DNA from 2 places in the Usitatibacter rugosus genome. Region 1 is predicted to be linked to the other one. Evidence: predicted binding sites of a transcription regulator. Region 1 holds the regulator's gene; the other holds the start of a gene.
What was found. Region 1 encodes sigma-54, which starts transcription at its own class of promoters, with help from an activator protein. Its sites were predicted from a motif close to TGGCACNNTTCCTGCT; they were not measured.
Positions count from the first base shown of each region.

Region 2: the regulator sigma-54 is predicted to act here: its motif matches at 2,475-2,490, upstream of DSM104443_RS03645 (CmpA/NrtA family ABC transporter substrate-binding protein).

Region 1 covers NZ_CP053069.1:77,088-83,956, forward strand. The annotation lists gene DSM104443_RS00330 (monovalent cation:proton antiporter family protein) at 1-1,222, opposite strand, end outside; gene DSM104443_RS00335 (KpsF/GutQ family sugar-phosphate isomerase) at 1,243-2,247, shown strand; gene DSM104443_RS00340 (KdsC family phosphatase) at 2,248-2,769, shown strand; gene lptC (LPS export ABC transporter periplasmic protein LptC) at 2,775-3,344, shown strand; gene lptA (lipopolysaccharide transport periplasmic protein LptA) at 3,355-3,942, shown strand; gene lptB (LPS export ABC transporter ATP-binding protein) at 3,945-4,727, shown strand; gene DSM104443_RS00360 (RNA polymerase factor sigma-54) at 4,764-6,245, shown strand; gene hpf (ribosome hibernation-promoting factor, HPF/YfiA family) at 6,284-6,613, shown strand; gene DSM104443_RS00370 (PTS sugar transporter subunit IIA) at 6,634-6,869, shown strand, end outside.
Region 2 covers NZ_CP053069.1:701,068-707,936, reverse strand. The annotation lists gene bioH (pimeloyl-ACP methyl ester esterase BioH) at 1-217, shown strand, start outside; gene bioC (malonyl-ACP O-methyltransferase BioC) at 210-1,082, shown strand; gene bioD (dethiobiotin synthase) at 1,079-1,762, shown strand; gene DSM104443_RS03650 (HAD hydrolase-like protein) at 1,759-2,418, shown strand; gene DSM104443_RS03645 (CmpA/NrtA family ABC transporter substrate-binding protein) at 2,522-3,862, shown strand; gene ntrB (nitrate ABC transporter permease) at 3,867-4,700, shown strand; gene DSM104443_RS03635 (ABC transporter ATP-binding protein) at 4,697-5,599, shown strand; gene cynS (cyanase) at 5,621-6,064, shown strand; gene DSM104443_RS03625 (TRAP transporter substrate-binding protein) at 6,078-6,869, shown strand, end outside.

The DNA of each region.
Region 1 (6,869 bases):
GGCCGCGCTGGGCCATCGCCTTCACCGCGAGCTGGTGGAGCGCCACGGCGCGCTGCGTCCATTCGCTCTCGACGAAGTACAGCACGATGCGCTCCATGCGCGAGAGCAGCAGCGGCGTCACGAGCATCGACAGCAGCGAAGCGGCGAGCACCACTTGCAGGGGCCCGTTGTCGAAGCGGTCGGTCTTCTGCGCGAGGGCCAGCAGCACGAAGCCGAACTCGCCCGCGGGCGCCAGGGCCAACGCCGTGCGCAGTGCGGTGGGCCGCTCGTTGCCGAAGACACGCCCGAGCCAGAACACGATGACGAACTTCATCCCGAGCAGCAGGACGAGGACCGCGATCACCGCGAGGAAGTGCTCCATCACGGCGAACACGTCGAGCAGCATGCCGATGGTCACGAAGAAGAGGCCCAGCAGCACGTCACGGAACGGCTGGATGTAGTCCTCCACCTGGTAGCGGTACTCCGTCTCCGAGATGAGCATGCCGGCGAGGAACGCGCCCAGCGCGAGGGAAAGACCGGCCAATTGCGTCACGAAGGCGAGGCCCAGCGCCACGAACAGCACGAAGAGGACGAAGAGCTCCGAGGACTTCTGGCGCGCCACGAGGTTGAAGAGCGGCCGCATGATGCGCTGGCCCACGGCGAGCACGATCACCAGGACCACCGCCGCCTTGATCGCGGCGATCAACGATTCGCGGGCCAGCGCCTCGGGCGGGAAGCCCAGCGCGGGGATCAGGATCAGCAGCGGGATGACCGCGAGGTCCTGGAACAGCAGCACGCCCATGATCTGGCGGCCGTGGGCGGACTGCAGCGCGTTGGTCTCGGAGAGGGTCTTGGAGACGATGGCGGTGGAGCTCATGGCGAGCACGCCGCCGATCACGAGGCCGGTCTGCCACGCGATGCCCGCCGCGTACGCGATCGCCATCACGATCGCCATAACCACGGCCACTTGCGAGGCACCGAAGCCGAACACGGTCCGGCGCATGGACATGAGCTGGGGCAAGCTGAACTCGAGGCCGACGGAGAACATCAGGAAGACGACGCCGAATTCGGCGAGGTCGCGCTGGCTGTCGGTGTCGGCCACCACGCCGAACGCGTTGGGCCCGATCAGGGCGCCGACCAGCAGGTAGCCGAGGATGGCCGGGATCGACAGGCGCCGGAAAAGCACGACCACCGCGACGGCGGCGCCTAGCAGGATCACGGCTACGGGCAGGGCGTCGTGCATGGACTTATAATTCGGGGGTCATGTCGAATGTACTACATCCCCACGCCCTCTCGGACTCGCAGCATTTCATCGAGCTCGCGAAGAACGTCCTCGACATCGAGGCCGAAGCGGTCGCTCGCCTGAAGACTCGCATCGGCGAGCCGTTCATGCAGGCGCTGCGCATCATCCTCGGCACGAAAGGGCGCGTGGTCGTGACCGGCATGGGCAAGAGCGGCCACGTCGCGGGCAAGATCGCCGCCACCCTGGCCTCGACCGGCACGCCCGCTTTCTTCGTGCACCCCGCCGAGGCGAGCCATGGCGACCTGGGCATGATCACCGACCAGGACGTGGTGATCGCCATCTCCTACTCGGGCACGTCGAACGAGATCCTCGCCATCCTGCCGATGCTGAAGCGCAGGGGCGCCAAGGTGATCGCGATGACGGGCAAGCCCGCTTCGGCGCTCGCCATGGAGGCCGACGTCCACCTCGATGTCGCCGTCGAGCGCGAGGCCTGCCCGCTCGAGTTGGCACCCACGGCGAGCACGACGGCCACGCTCGCCCTCGGCGACGCGCTCGCCATGGCCTTGCTCGACGCGCGCGGCTTCCGCAGCGAGGACTTCGCGCTGCACCATCCCGGCGGCGCGCTCGGCCGGCGCCTGCTGGTGCACGTGGCCGACATCATGCGCAAGGGCGAGCGCTTGCCGCGCACGGCGCCCGACGCGCTGCTGCCGCAAGCCATCGTCGAGATGACCGCGAAGGGCATCGGCATGACGATCGTGGTTGACGCGAACGACAAGCTGCTCGGGATCTTCACCGACGGCGATCTGCGCCGCGTCCTCGAGAAGCACGATCACATCAAGACACTCCGCGTGGGCGACGTGATGACGAAGAACCCCCGCACCATCGCGCCCGAGAAGCTGGCCGCCGAGGCCGCGCGCATGCTGGAGGAAAACCCGATGGGTGGCCGGCTCGTCGTCGCCGACCGCGAGGGCCGCCTCGTGGGCGCGCTCACCTTCCACGACCTGCTCGCCGAGGGCGTGGTCTAGGTGTCGTTCGCCAAGCGCGCGAGCGCCATCAAGCTCGCCGTCTTCGACGTCGACGGCGTGCTCACCGACGGCACGATCTACATGGGGCCTTCGGGCGAGATGCTGAAGGCCTTCAACATCCTCGACGGGCACGGGTTGAAATTGCTCCACGAGGACGGCATCGCCACCGCGATCCTCTCGGGTCGCAAGTCGGCGATGGTCGCCACGCGCGCGAAGGAGCTGGGCCTGGGCGCTGTCCACCAGGGTGTCGCGGACAAGGTGAAGCGCCTCGCCACGATCCTCCGCGCGCACAAGTCCGATCTCGCATCCTGCGCGTACATGGGAGACGACCTCCCCGACCTCGAGGTCATGCGGCGCGTGGGCCTCGCGGTCGCGCCCGCCAACGGCGTGCTGGCCGTGCGCAAGCAGGCGCATCTCGTTACGAAATCCCGGGGCGGCGAAGGCGCGGTGCGCGAGTTCTGTGAACGCCTGCTCGAGGCGCGCGGTCGAACGGACCTGGTGCAAGGAAGAACGAAAAAATGATCGGCGTGTTTCGTCCCACCTCATGGCTGCCGCTGGGCGTCCTGGCGCTGCTGGTGGGGCTCACGCTGTGGCTGAACGCGCTGGTGCAGCCGGCGGCCGCGAAAGCGGACGGGAACCTGCGTCACGATCCCGATCTGATCGTCGAGAATTTCAATGCGCGCAAGCTCGGCGAGGACGGGCGGGTGCTCTACACGCTCACCGCGCGGAAGATGGTACATTACCCCGACGACGATTCCTCCCTCCTGGAAACGCTCAATTTCGACGCTTACCAACCGAAGCAGCCGCGCGTGAACATCACCGCCGAGCGGGGCCGGTTGCAGAAGGGCGGCGACGAGGTGTGGATCGAAGGCAACGTCGTGGTGCACCGCGAACCGGCGCCGCGCGTCGAGCCCCTGAAGATCTTCACCGACAACCTGCTGGTGCTCCCGGACGAAGGCATCGCGCGCACCTCGAGCGAAGTGCGGATGGAATCCCCCTCGGGCCACGCCACAGCCGCCGGCCTCGAGCTGAACAACACGGATCGCACCGTGAAGCTGAACCGGGTGCGTTCCACGTACAAGCCTCCAGCCCGCTAGGAGACCGGCAATGCGCACGCTTCGCCTCACCCTGCTCACCGCGCTGGCGCTTGCCGCGCTGCCCGTGCTCGCCGAGAAGTCGGACCGCGAGAAGGAAATCAACATCGGCGCCGACCTCCTCACCGGCGACGACAACGCCCGCGTCACCGTCTTCGACGGCAACGTCGTCATCACGCAGGGCACGATGCGCATCACCGCGAACAAGGTCACGGTGAAGGAAGACGCGGAGCGCAACAAGTTCTACGTCGCCAACGGCGCGCCCGTCACCTTCCGCCAGAAGCGCGACAAGGCCGAGGACTTCATCGAAGGCTGGGCCGCGCGCGCGGAATTCGACGACAAGAGCTCGAAGTTGAAGCTCTTCGACAAGGCACGCCTGAAGAGCGTGCAGGGCGAGATCACCGGCGACCTCATCACCTACGACACCAGCCGCGAGCTCTTCGAGGTCGGCGCCGCGCAACCCGGCACGCCCGGATCGCGAGTGAAGGCCACGCTCGTCCCGCAGAAGAAAGACGCGAAGGACGGGAAGGACGCGAAGAGCGAGGCCAAGCCGTCGTCGCCCCTCACCCTCAAGTCCGACTCGGGCCCCGCCACCCATTGACGATGGCTGCCACGCCCGCGCCGCTGCGCGAACACCTCACGCTGGTGAAGAGCGAGCCGCAGCCCGCGGTGCTGCGGGCCGAGGGCCTGAAGAAGAGCTATCGCAAGCGCAGCGTCGTGTCCGACGTGTCGCTCACCGTGGAAAGCGGCGAAGTCGTCGGCCTCCTCGGCCCCAACGGTGCCGGCAAGACGACCTGCTTCTACATGATCCTGGGCCTCGTGCCGATCGACAGCGGCAAGGTGATGCTCGATGGGGAAGACCTCACGCACCTGCCGATCTTCCGCCGCTCGCGCCTGGGGCTTTCGTACCTGCCGCAGGAAGCGTCGATCTTCCGCAAGCTCACCGTGGCGCAGAACATCCAGGCGGTGCTGGAGCTCCAGGGCCTCGAGGCGGGCGAGATCGAGACGCGTCTCGAGCAATTGCTGGACGACCTCCACGTCGGCCACCTGCGCGCGAGCCCGGCCACGGCGCTCTCGGGCGGCGAGCGCCGCCGCGTGGAGATCGCGCGGGCGCTGGCCACGAACCCGAGATTCATCCTGCTCGACGAGCCCTTCGCGGGCGTCGATCCCATCGCGGTCCTCGATATCCAGCAGATCATCCGCTTCCTGAAGGAGCGCGGCATCGGCGTGCTGATCACGGACCACAACGTGCGCGAGACGCTCGGCATCTGCGACCACGCCTACATCATCAACCAGGGGTCGGTGCTCGCCTTCGGGAAGCCCGAGGAAATCATCTACAATGAGTCTGTCCGAAAGGTCTACCTCGGGGAGAATTTCCGCCTGTAGCGGACGTCCCGTTATCCCCTGGCACTTTCGCACCTCATGAAGCACAGCCTCCAGCTAAAGCTCAGCCAGCACCTCACCCTCACGCCGCAGTTGCAGCAGTCGATCCGCTTGCTGCAGCTTTCGACGGTGGAGCTGAACCAGGAGCTCGAGCGCTATCTCGCCGAGAACCCCCTGCTGGAGCGCGCCGACCTGGCGCCCGACGAACCCACGAGCGTGATCGGCGATCGCGGCGCCGCCCCCGAGGGCTCCCCGACCTCCTCGGCCCAGGAGGAGCCCGCCGCCGAGGCGCACGAGCGAGAGGAACGCGAAGAGCGCAGCGACCGCATGGACGAAATGCCCATGCGAGACAACGGCGGCGGCGAGGAGATGGGCGGCAGCGGATCGCGCCGCGGCGACGACGACCGCGAGGACTTCACGCAATTCGCCGCGGCCGAGGTCACGCTCCACGACCACCTCACCCAGCAGCTTTCGCTCACCTCGCTCACGGAGCGGGACAAGCGCCTGGCCGCCCTCGTCATCGGCAACATCGACGAAGACGGCTACCTGCAGCAGACCCTCCAGGAGCTCCTCGACAACGCCATCGACGAATTCGCCGAGCTGGAGCTGGAGGAAATCGCGATCGCGCTGAAGCACGTCCAGAACATGGACCCCGCCGGCGTCGCGGCGCGCGACGTGAGCGAATGCCTCACCCTGCAGCTGAAGTCGCTGCCCACCGACACGCCCTACCTCGCGCCCGCGGTCGAGCTCTGCGCCAAGCACCTGGACGTGCTTGCCGCCCGCGACTTCAATCGCCTCAAGCGCACGCTGGGCGTGGACGAAGACGAGCTGCGCGAGATCCGCGCCCTCATCGTCTCGCTCGACCCCAAGCCCGGCCGCAGCTTCGGCAGCGGCGACATCCGCTACGTGGTGCCCGATGTCGTCGTGCGCCGCGTCGGCACGCGCTGGGTCGCGGCGCTGAACCGCGACGCGATGCCGCGCCTGCGCGTGAACAAGATGTACGCGGATATCCTCCAGGCATCCCGCGAGAACGGCGCCAAGCATCTGGCCGGCCAGCTCCAGGAAGCGCGCTGGCTCATCAAGAACGTGCAGCAGCGCTTCGACACGATCCTGCGAGTCACGCAGTCGATCGTGGACAGGCAGAAGAACTTCTTCGAGCACGGCGAGGTCGCGATGCGCCCGCTGGTGCTGCGCGAGATCGCGGAGGCCGTCGGCCTGCATGAATCCACCATCTCGCGCGTGACCACGCAAAAGTACATGCTGACCGCGCGCGGCATCTTCGAGCTGAAGTACTTCTTCGGCAGCCACGTCTCCACGGATACCGGCGGCGCCTGCTCGGCCACGGCGATCCGCGCGCTGATCAAGCAGCTCGTCGCGGCGGAGGACGGCAAGAAGCCCCTCTCCGACCACCGCATCTCGGACATCCTCGCGCAACAGGGCATCCAGGTCGCGCGGCGCACCGTAGCAAAGTACCGCGAGGCGATGCACATCCAGCCGGCGAACCTGCGCAAGTCGATCTAGAGTCTTCCCGTCACCCGCACCGCGAAAAGGAGCCATCGATGAACCTCCAGTTGACCGGGCACCATGTCGACATCACCCCCGCGATCCGCCAGTACGTCGTCACCAAGCTGGAAAGGATCGAGAGGCACTTCGACCACGTGATCGACGTGAACGTCGTGATGACGGTGGAAAAGCTGGACCAGAGGATCGAGGCGAACGTGCACCTCGCGGGCAAGGAGATCCACTGCGAGTGCCACGAGGTCGACATGTACGCGGCCATCGACGGGCTGATCGACAAGCTCGACCGCCAGGTCGTGAAGCACAAGGAGAAATTCAAATCCGCAACGCGCCACAACCCGGTCACCATCCGCCAGGCCGAAGAGGAATAGGCCTCCCCCCGGAGAGCGCCGTGAACCTCGTATCCCCGCTGCTGCCCGCCTCGCACGTCCTGCTCGACCTGGACGCCACGAGCAAGAAGCGCCTGTTCGAGCAGGTCGGGCTGCTGTTCGAGAACTCGCGCGCCATCCCGCGCGCGCGGGTCTTCGACAGCTTCTTCGAACGCGAGAAGCTGGGTTCCACCGCACTGGGCTGCGGCGTGGCCATCCCGCACGGACGCATCAAGGCCCTGCGGGAACCGGTGTGCGC
Region 2 (6,869 bases), 620 kb from region 1:
CCGAGATACCGACCTGCGCGAGGACGCGCCGTCGATCGCCCAGCGTTCGATCGTCGTGCACGGAGCCCGCGATGCGCTGGCACCGATCGCGGCCGGGCGCTGGCTCGCGGAGAACCTGCACGACGCGAGCCTGGTGGAGATCGCCGACGCCGCGCACCTGCCGTTCATCTCGCATCCCGAGGCCTTCGTCTCCGCGCTGGAGGCCGTGAATGCCTGACGCACCGGCGCCGCTCGAGAAGCGCGCCATCCGCCGTTCGTTCGACCGCGCGGCCCGGCAGTACGACGAGAGTGCGGTGCTGCAGCGCGAGGTCGGCGATCGCCTGCTCGAGCACCTCGACCCGATCCGCGTCGGACCCTCGCTCGTGGTCGACCTGGGTTGCGGCACCGGCGCCTCGTTCGAAGGCCTCGGCCAGCGCTTCCCGCGCGCGGCGCTCGTGGGCGTGGACCTCGCGCCCTCGATGCTGGATCTGGCCTCGCGCCGCACGTCGTGGTGGAGGCGCGTGATGGGTGGCAAGCCCCGGCTCGTCTGCGCCGATGCGGAGCGCCTGCCGTTCGCGACAGGCAGCGCCCAGCTCGTGTTCTCCAACCTCGCGCTGCAGTGGTGCCGCCCGGAGCTCGTCTTCGCGGAGGTCTCTCGCGTGCTGGAGCCCGGCGGGCTCTTCCTCTTCTCCACGTTCGGACCCGATACGCTGAAAGAGCTGCGCGAGTCGTTCCGCGCCGCCGACGCCGGACCGCATGTGCACACCTTCATCGACATGCACGACCTGGGCGACGCGCTGGTGCACGCCGGGCTGTCCGATCCCGTGATGGAGATGGACATCATCACCGTGGAGTACGACACCGTGGAGGCGGTCGCGCGCGACCTGAAGGCGATCGGCGCGCACAACGCCGCCGCGCATCGATCCCGCGGCCTCGCGGGGCGCGCGCGCTGGAAGCGGATGGCCGCGCACTACGAGACGCTGCGCCGCGGCGGCGCGCTGCCCGCCACGCACGAGATCATCTACGGCCACGCGTGGAAGGTGCCGCCGCGCAAGCTCGCGGACGGCCGCCAGGTGATCGACTTCCAGCGCTCGCCCCGATGAGGCGCGGCGTCTTCGTCACCGGGACGGATACCGGCGTCGGCAAGACCGTCGCCGCCTGCGCGCTCGTCCACGCGCTCCGCGCTCGCGGCATGCGCGTCGCACCGATGAAACCGGTGGCCGCGGGCGCATCCCCGATCGACGGCCGCCTCGCCAACGAAGACAGCGTGGCCCTCCTGCGCGCGGCCGGCTGGAGCGATGACGCGCTCGGCGACGTGACGCCGATCCTGCTCACCGAGCCGATGGCCCCGCACATCGCCGCGCAACGCGAAGGCGTGCGCATCGAACGCAAGACGATCTTCGCCGCCTTCGAACGGCTCGCAAGTCGCGGCGACTTCGCGGTGGTCGAGGGCGTGGGCGGCTTCAGGGTTCCCCTCGCGGCAGGGTTCGACGCATCCGATCTCGCGCGCGAGATGGGGCTACCCGTCGTGCTCGTAGTCGGAATGCGCCTGGGTTGCCTCAACCACGCGCTCCTCACGGAGCTCGCCATCGCGGCCGAGGGCCTGCCACTCGCCGGCTGGATCGCGAACACGATCGACCCCGCCATGCCCGTGCTGGAGGAAAACATCGCGACACTGCGCGAGCGGCTGCAGGCTCCGCTGCTCGGCATCCTTCCGCACCAACGGGCGCCGGATGCCGAACGCCTGTCGCGCCACCTCGACGTGAGCTCGCTGCTGCCATGAAAGCCGTCCTCTTCGACCTGGACGGCACGCTCACCGATCCGCGCGAGGGCATCACGCGCAGCATCGCGCACGCGCTGGAACGCATGGGACGCGAGCCGCCACCACTGGACGACTTGTGCTTCGCGATCGGCCCGCCGCTGCGCGCATCGCTGGCAAAGCTGTTGGGCGAGGACCGGCGCGAGACGGTCGAGCAGGCGCTCGCGCATTACCGCGAGCGCTTCGCCGACGTCGGCCTGTTCGAGAACGCTCCGTACGACGGCATCGCCGAGCTGCTCACTGCGCTGCAGGGCTCCGGCACGCGGCTCTTCGTCGCGACCTCCAAGCCCCTCGTCTACGCCGACCGGATCGTGCGCCACTTCGGGTTCGACGCGCACTTCGAGGCCGTGCACGGCTGCGAGCTCGACGGCACGCGAGAGGACAAGCGCGACCTCCTCGCCCACCTGCTCGCGACGCATGCGATGCAGGGAGGACACGACATCGCCATGGTCGGCGACCGCGGCGTGGACATGTCGGCGGCGAAGCTCCACGGCCTGCGCGGCCTGGGTGCGCTGTGGGGATACGGCAGCCGCTCGGAGCTGCTCGATGCCGGAGCGCACGATCTCGCCGAATCCCCAGAGGCGCTCCGCACCAAACTGGTCCGCGCGCACCTCGCCTAGCACCGCGATTGTGCGCAGGGGCCGCGCGCGCTTCCTGCCCGCCCCGTAACCGCCGCTGGCACGCTTGCTGCTCACTGCTTCCCCGATATCCCCGGGAGGTCCGATGAGCCTGTTCAAGAATCCCTACGATCCGAACGCTCGCCTCGCCTGCACCTGCGGCGCCCACGCGTCGCAAGCTGCGCACGAGGCCGATGCCGCACGGTTGTCCGAGCGCGCGATCGAGACTGCCGTCCTGAAGGCCCTCTTCCCGCGCGATGCCGAGCGCCGCCGCTTCCTGCGCGCCGTCGGCGCCAACACGGCGATGGGCGCGATCGCGAGCCTCTTCCCGCTGGGCGCGCTGCAGGCCATGGCGCAGGAGAAGGGCAAGCTCGAGAAGAAGGACGTGAAGATCGGCTTCATCCCGATCACGTGCGCCACGCCGCTCATCATGTCGCTGCCCCTGGGCTTCTACGAGAAGCAGGGCCTCAACGTCACGCTGCAGAAGACCGCCGGCTGGGCGCTGATCCGCGACAAGGTGATGAACAAGGAGTACGACGCTTCGCACATGCTGGCCCCGATGCCGCTCGCCATCTCGCTCGGCGTGGGCTCCAGCGCGCTGCCGATGAACGTGGCCACGATCCAGAACTCGAACGGCCAGGCGATCACGCTCGCCATGAAGCACAAGGACAAGCGCGACCCGAAGCAGTGGAAGGGCTTCAAGTTCGCCGTGCCCTTCGAGTACTCGATGCACAACTTCCTGCTGCGCTACTACCTTGCGGAGCACGGGCTCGACCCGGACAAGGACGTCCAGATCCGCGTCGTGCCGCCGCCCGAGATGGTGGCCAACCTGCGCGCCGACAATCTCGATGGCTACCTCGGCCCCGATCCGTTCAACCAGCGCGCCGTGTACGACCAGATCGGCTTCATCCACCTCCTCACGAAGGAGATCTGGGACGGCCACCCGTGCTGCTCCTTCGGCGTGCGCACCGAGTGGGTGAAGGAGAACCCGAACACCTTCGCGGCGATGTACCGGGCCGTGCTCAATGCCGCGGCCATGGCCGCCGGTCCCGAGAACCGCACGACCATCGCCAACGCCATCGCGCCCGCGAATTACCTGAACCAGCCCGTGCCGGTGCTGGAACAGGTGCTCACCGGCAAGTACGCCGACGGCCTGGGCAACGTGAAGACGGTCCCCAACCGCATCGAGTTCGACCCGGTGCCGTGGAACGCGCTCGGAGTGTGGATCCTCACGCAGATGAAGCGCTGGGGCTACGTGAAGGGCGACGTGCAGTACAAGAGCATCGTCGACCAGGTCTACCTCATGACGGACGCGAAGAAGCGCATGAAGGAGGAAGGCATCGCCTCTCCCGCCGACATGCCGAAGAAGATCATCGTGATGGGCAAGCCCTTCGACGCGTCGAAGCCGGAGGCGTACGTGCAAAGCTTCGCCATAAAGAAGGCCTGAGATCGTGCGCGAGCGCGCGAAGTCCTGGGTCCTGTCGCTGCTCCTGCTGGCGGTGCTGCTCTTCGCCTGGCACCTGGCGAGCCTTCCCAAGGCCAGCGCCACCGCGGGCATGGACCCCGAGTACGCGAAGATGATGGGGCTGGACAAGCCGAAGTCCGACGGCCTGCCGACGCTCTCGCAGATGGGTGCCACGGTGTGGAAGCAGCTCTCCAACCCGTTCTACGACGGCGGCTCCAATGACAAGGGCATCGGCATCCAGCTCGCGTACTCGCTCGGCCGCGTGGGCCTGGGCTTCCTGCTCGCGGCGTTGATCGCGATCCCGCTCGGCTTCGTGATCGGCCTCTCGCCGATGGTGCACCGCGCGCTCGACCCCTTCATCCAGGTGCTGAAGCCGATCTCGCCGCTGGCGTGGATGCCGCTCGCGCTCTACACCATCAAGGATTCGGCGACGTCGTCCATCTTCGTGATCTTCATCTGCTCCATCTGGCCGATGCTGATCAACACCGCGCACGGCGTCTCCAGCGTCCGCCGCGAATGGCTGAACGTCGCCCGCACGCTGGAAGCCGGCACGATGCGCACCTGCTTCGAGGTGATCCTCCCGGCCGCCGCTCCCGTGATCCTCACCGGGGCCCGCATCTCGATGGGCATCGCGTGGCTGGTGATCGTGGCCGCGGAGATGCTGGTAGGCAACCTCGGCGTCGGCTACTTCGTGTGGAACGAGTGGAACAACCTCTCGCTCGCCAACGTGATCTTCGCGATCCTGGTGATCGGCGTCGTCGGCATGATCCTCGACCTCCTCTTCGGTGCGCTGCAGCGCGCGGTCACCTTCGTCGAATGAGCACGGGCCTGCCTCCCTTCCTGCAGGTGCGCGGGCTCGCGCGGCGCTTCGCCGAGGGCGCGAAGCCGGTGTTCGCGAACGTGAGCTTCTCGCTCGAGCGCGGCGAGTTCGTCTGCGTGATCGGCCACTCGGGCTGCGGCAAGACGACCATCCTCAACATCCTCGCGGGCCTGGATACGGCAACACTGGGCGAGGTGACCATGGACGGCCGCGAGGTCGCCGGCCCGAGCCTCGACCGCGGCGTCGTCTTCCAGGGCCATGCATTGATGCCGTGGCTTTCGGTGCGCGGCAACATCGCCTTCGGAGTGCGCTCGCGCTGGCCCGACTGGTCGCGCGACAAGGTGAACGCGCACTGCCAGAAGTACATCGACCTCGTGCACCTCACCGGCAACGAGACGAAGAAGCCTTCGGAGCTCTCCGGCGGCATGAAGCAGCGCGTGGGCATCGCGAGGGCCTTCGCCATCCAGCCCAAGATGCTGCTGCTGGACGAGCCCTTCGGAGCGCTCGATGCGCTCACGCGAGGCGCGATCCAGGAGGAGCTCGTGCGCATCTGCGCCGAGACGCACCAGACGGTCTTCATGATCACCCACGACGTCGATGAAGCCATCCTGCTCGCCGACAAGATCCTGCTCATGACCAACGGCCCCGAAGCCCGCATCGCCGAGGTGGTCGTGAACACGCTGCCGCGCGAACGCACGCGCAACGATATCCATCACCACCCGCACTACTACCGCATCCGCAACCACCTCGTCGACTTCCTCGTCCATCGCTCCAAGCTGCTCCAGGAGGGAAGAGCCGAGGAAGCGGCCAACGAAGACCTGCCGCGCGTCGTGCGTCCCGGGCTCGAGGACGGCACCGTCCTCGGGGCAGGCGTCACGCCACTCAAGCAGGTCCGCTAACCCGGAGAACGCATGAAACCCATGAATCGCGAAGACGTGACCGACCTCATCTACTCGGTGAAGGTGCAGAAGGGCATCAAGTGGGCCGACGTGGCGAAGAAGGTCGGCCAGTCGAAGGAATGGGTCACCGCCGCCTGCCTCGGCCAGATGACCCTCACGAAGGACCAGGCCCAGAAGGTGGGCAAGATCTTCAGCTTGCCGAAGGAAGCCGTGAACCTGCTGCAGGTGGTCCCGTACAAGGGATCGCTGCCCACCGCGGTTCCCACGGATCCGCTCATCTACCGCTGGTATGAAATCGTCAACGTCTATGGGACTACCATCAAGGAGCTGATCCACGAAGAATTCGGCGACGGGATCATGAGCGCGATCGATTTCAAGATGGACATCGTGCGCGAGGCCGATCCGAAGGGCGACCGGGTCCTCGTCACGCTGAATGGAAAGTTCCTGCCGTACAAAACCTACTAGGGAGAAGAACACCATGGCATTGAACCGTCGCGACTTCATGGCCGGCGCCGGGATCATCTCGGCCGCCGCCGCCACCCAGGCCGTCGCGCAGGCGCCGGCGCTGCCGAGCGTGCGCTGGCGCTGCACGTCGAGCTTCCCCAAGAGCCTGGACACGATCTACGGCGGAGCCGAGACGCTCTCCAAGCGCGTCTCGGCGATCACCGGCGGCAAGTTCCAGATCCAGGTGTTCTCGGCCGGCGAGATCGTGCCCGCCTTCGGCGCGGCCGACGCGGTGCAGAACGGCACGGTCGAGTGCTGCCACACGGCGAGCTACTATTTCGTCGGCAAGAACAAGACGTTCGCGTTCGACACGACGCTGCCGTTCGGTTTGAACCAGCGCCAGCAGAACGCGTGGATCTACTACGGCGGCGGCCTGGCGCTCGTGCGCGACTTCTTCAAGGAATACGGCTTCGTCTCCTTCCCCGGCGGCAACACCGGCGTGCAGATGGGCGGCTGGTGGAAGAAGGAAGTGAAGACGGTCGCGGACCTGAAGGGCATCAAGTTCCGCATCGCCGGCCTTGGCGGCGAGGTGCTCTCGCGCCTGGGCGTGGTGCCGCAGCAGATCGCCGGCGGCGACATCTTCCCGTCGCTGGAGCGCGGCGTGATCGACGGGGCGGAATGGGTCGGCCCGTACGACGACGAGAAGCTCGGCTTCTACAAGGTCGCCCCGCACTACTACTACCCGGGCTGGTGGGAATCCAACTCGATGTATTCGTTCTACGTGGCGCAGAAGGAGTGGGACAAGCTGCCCAAGGAGTACCAGGCC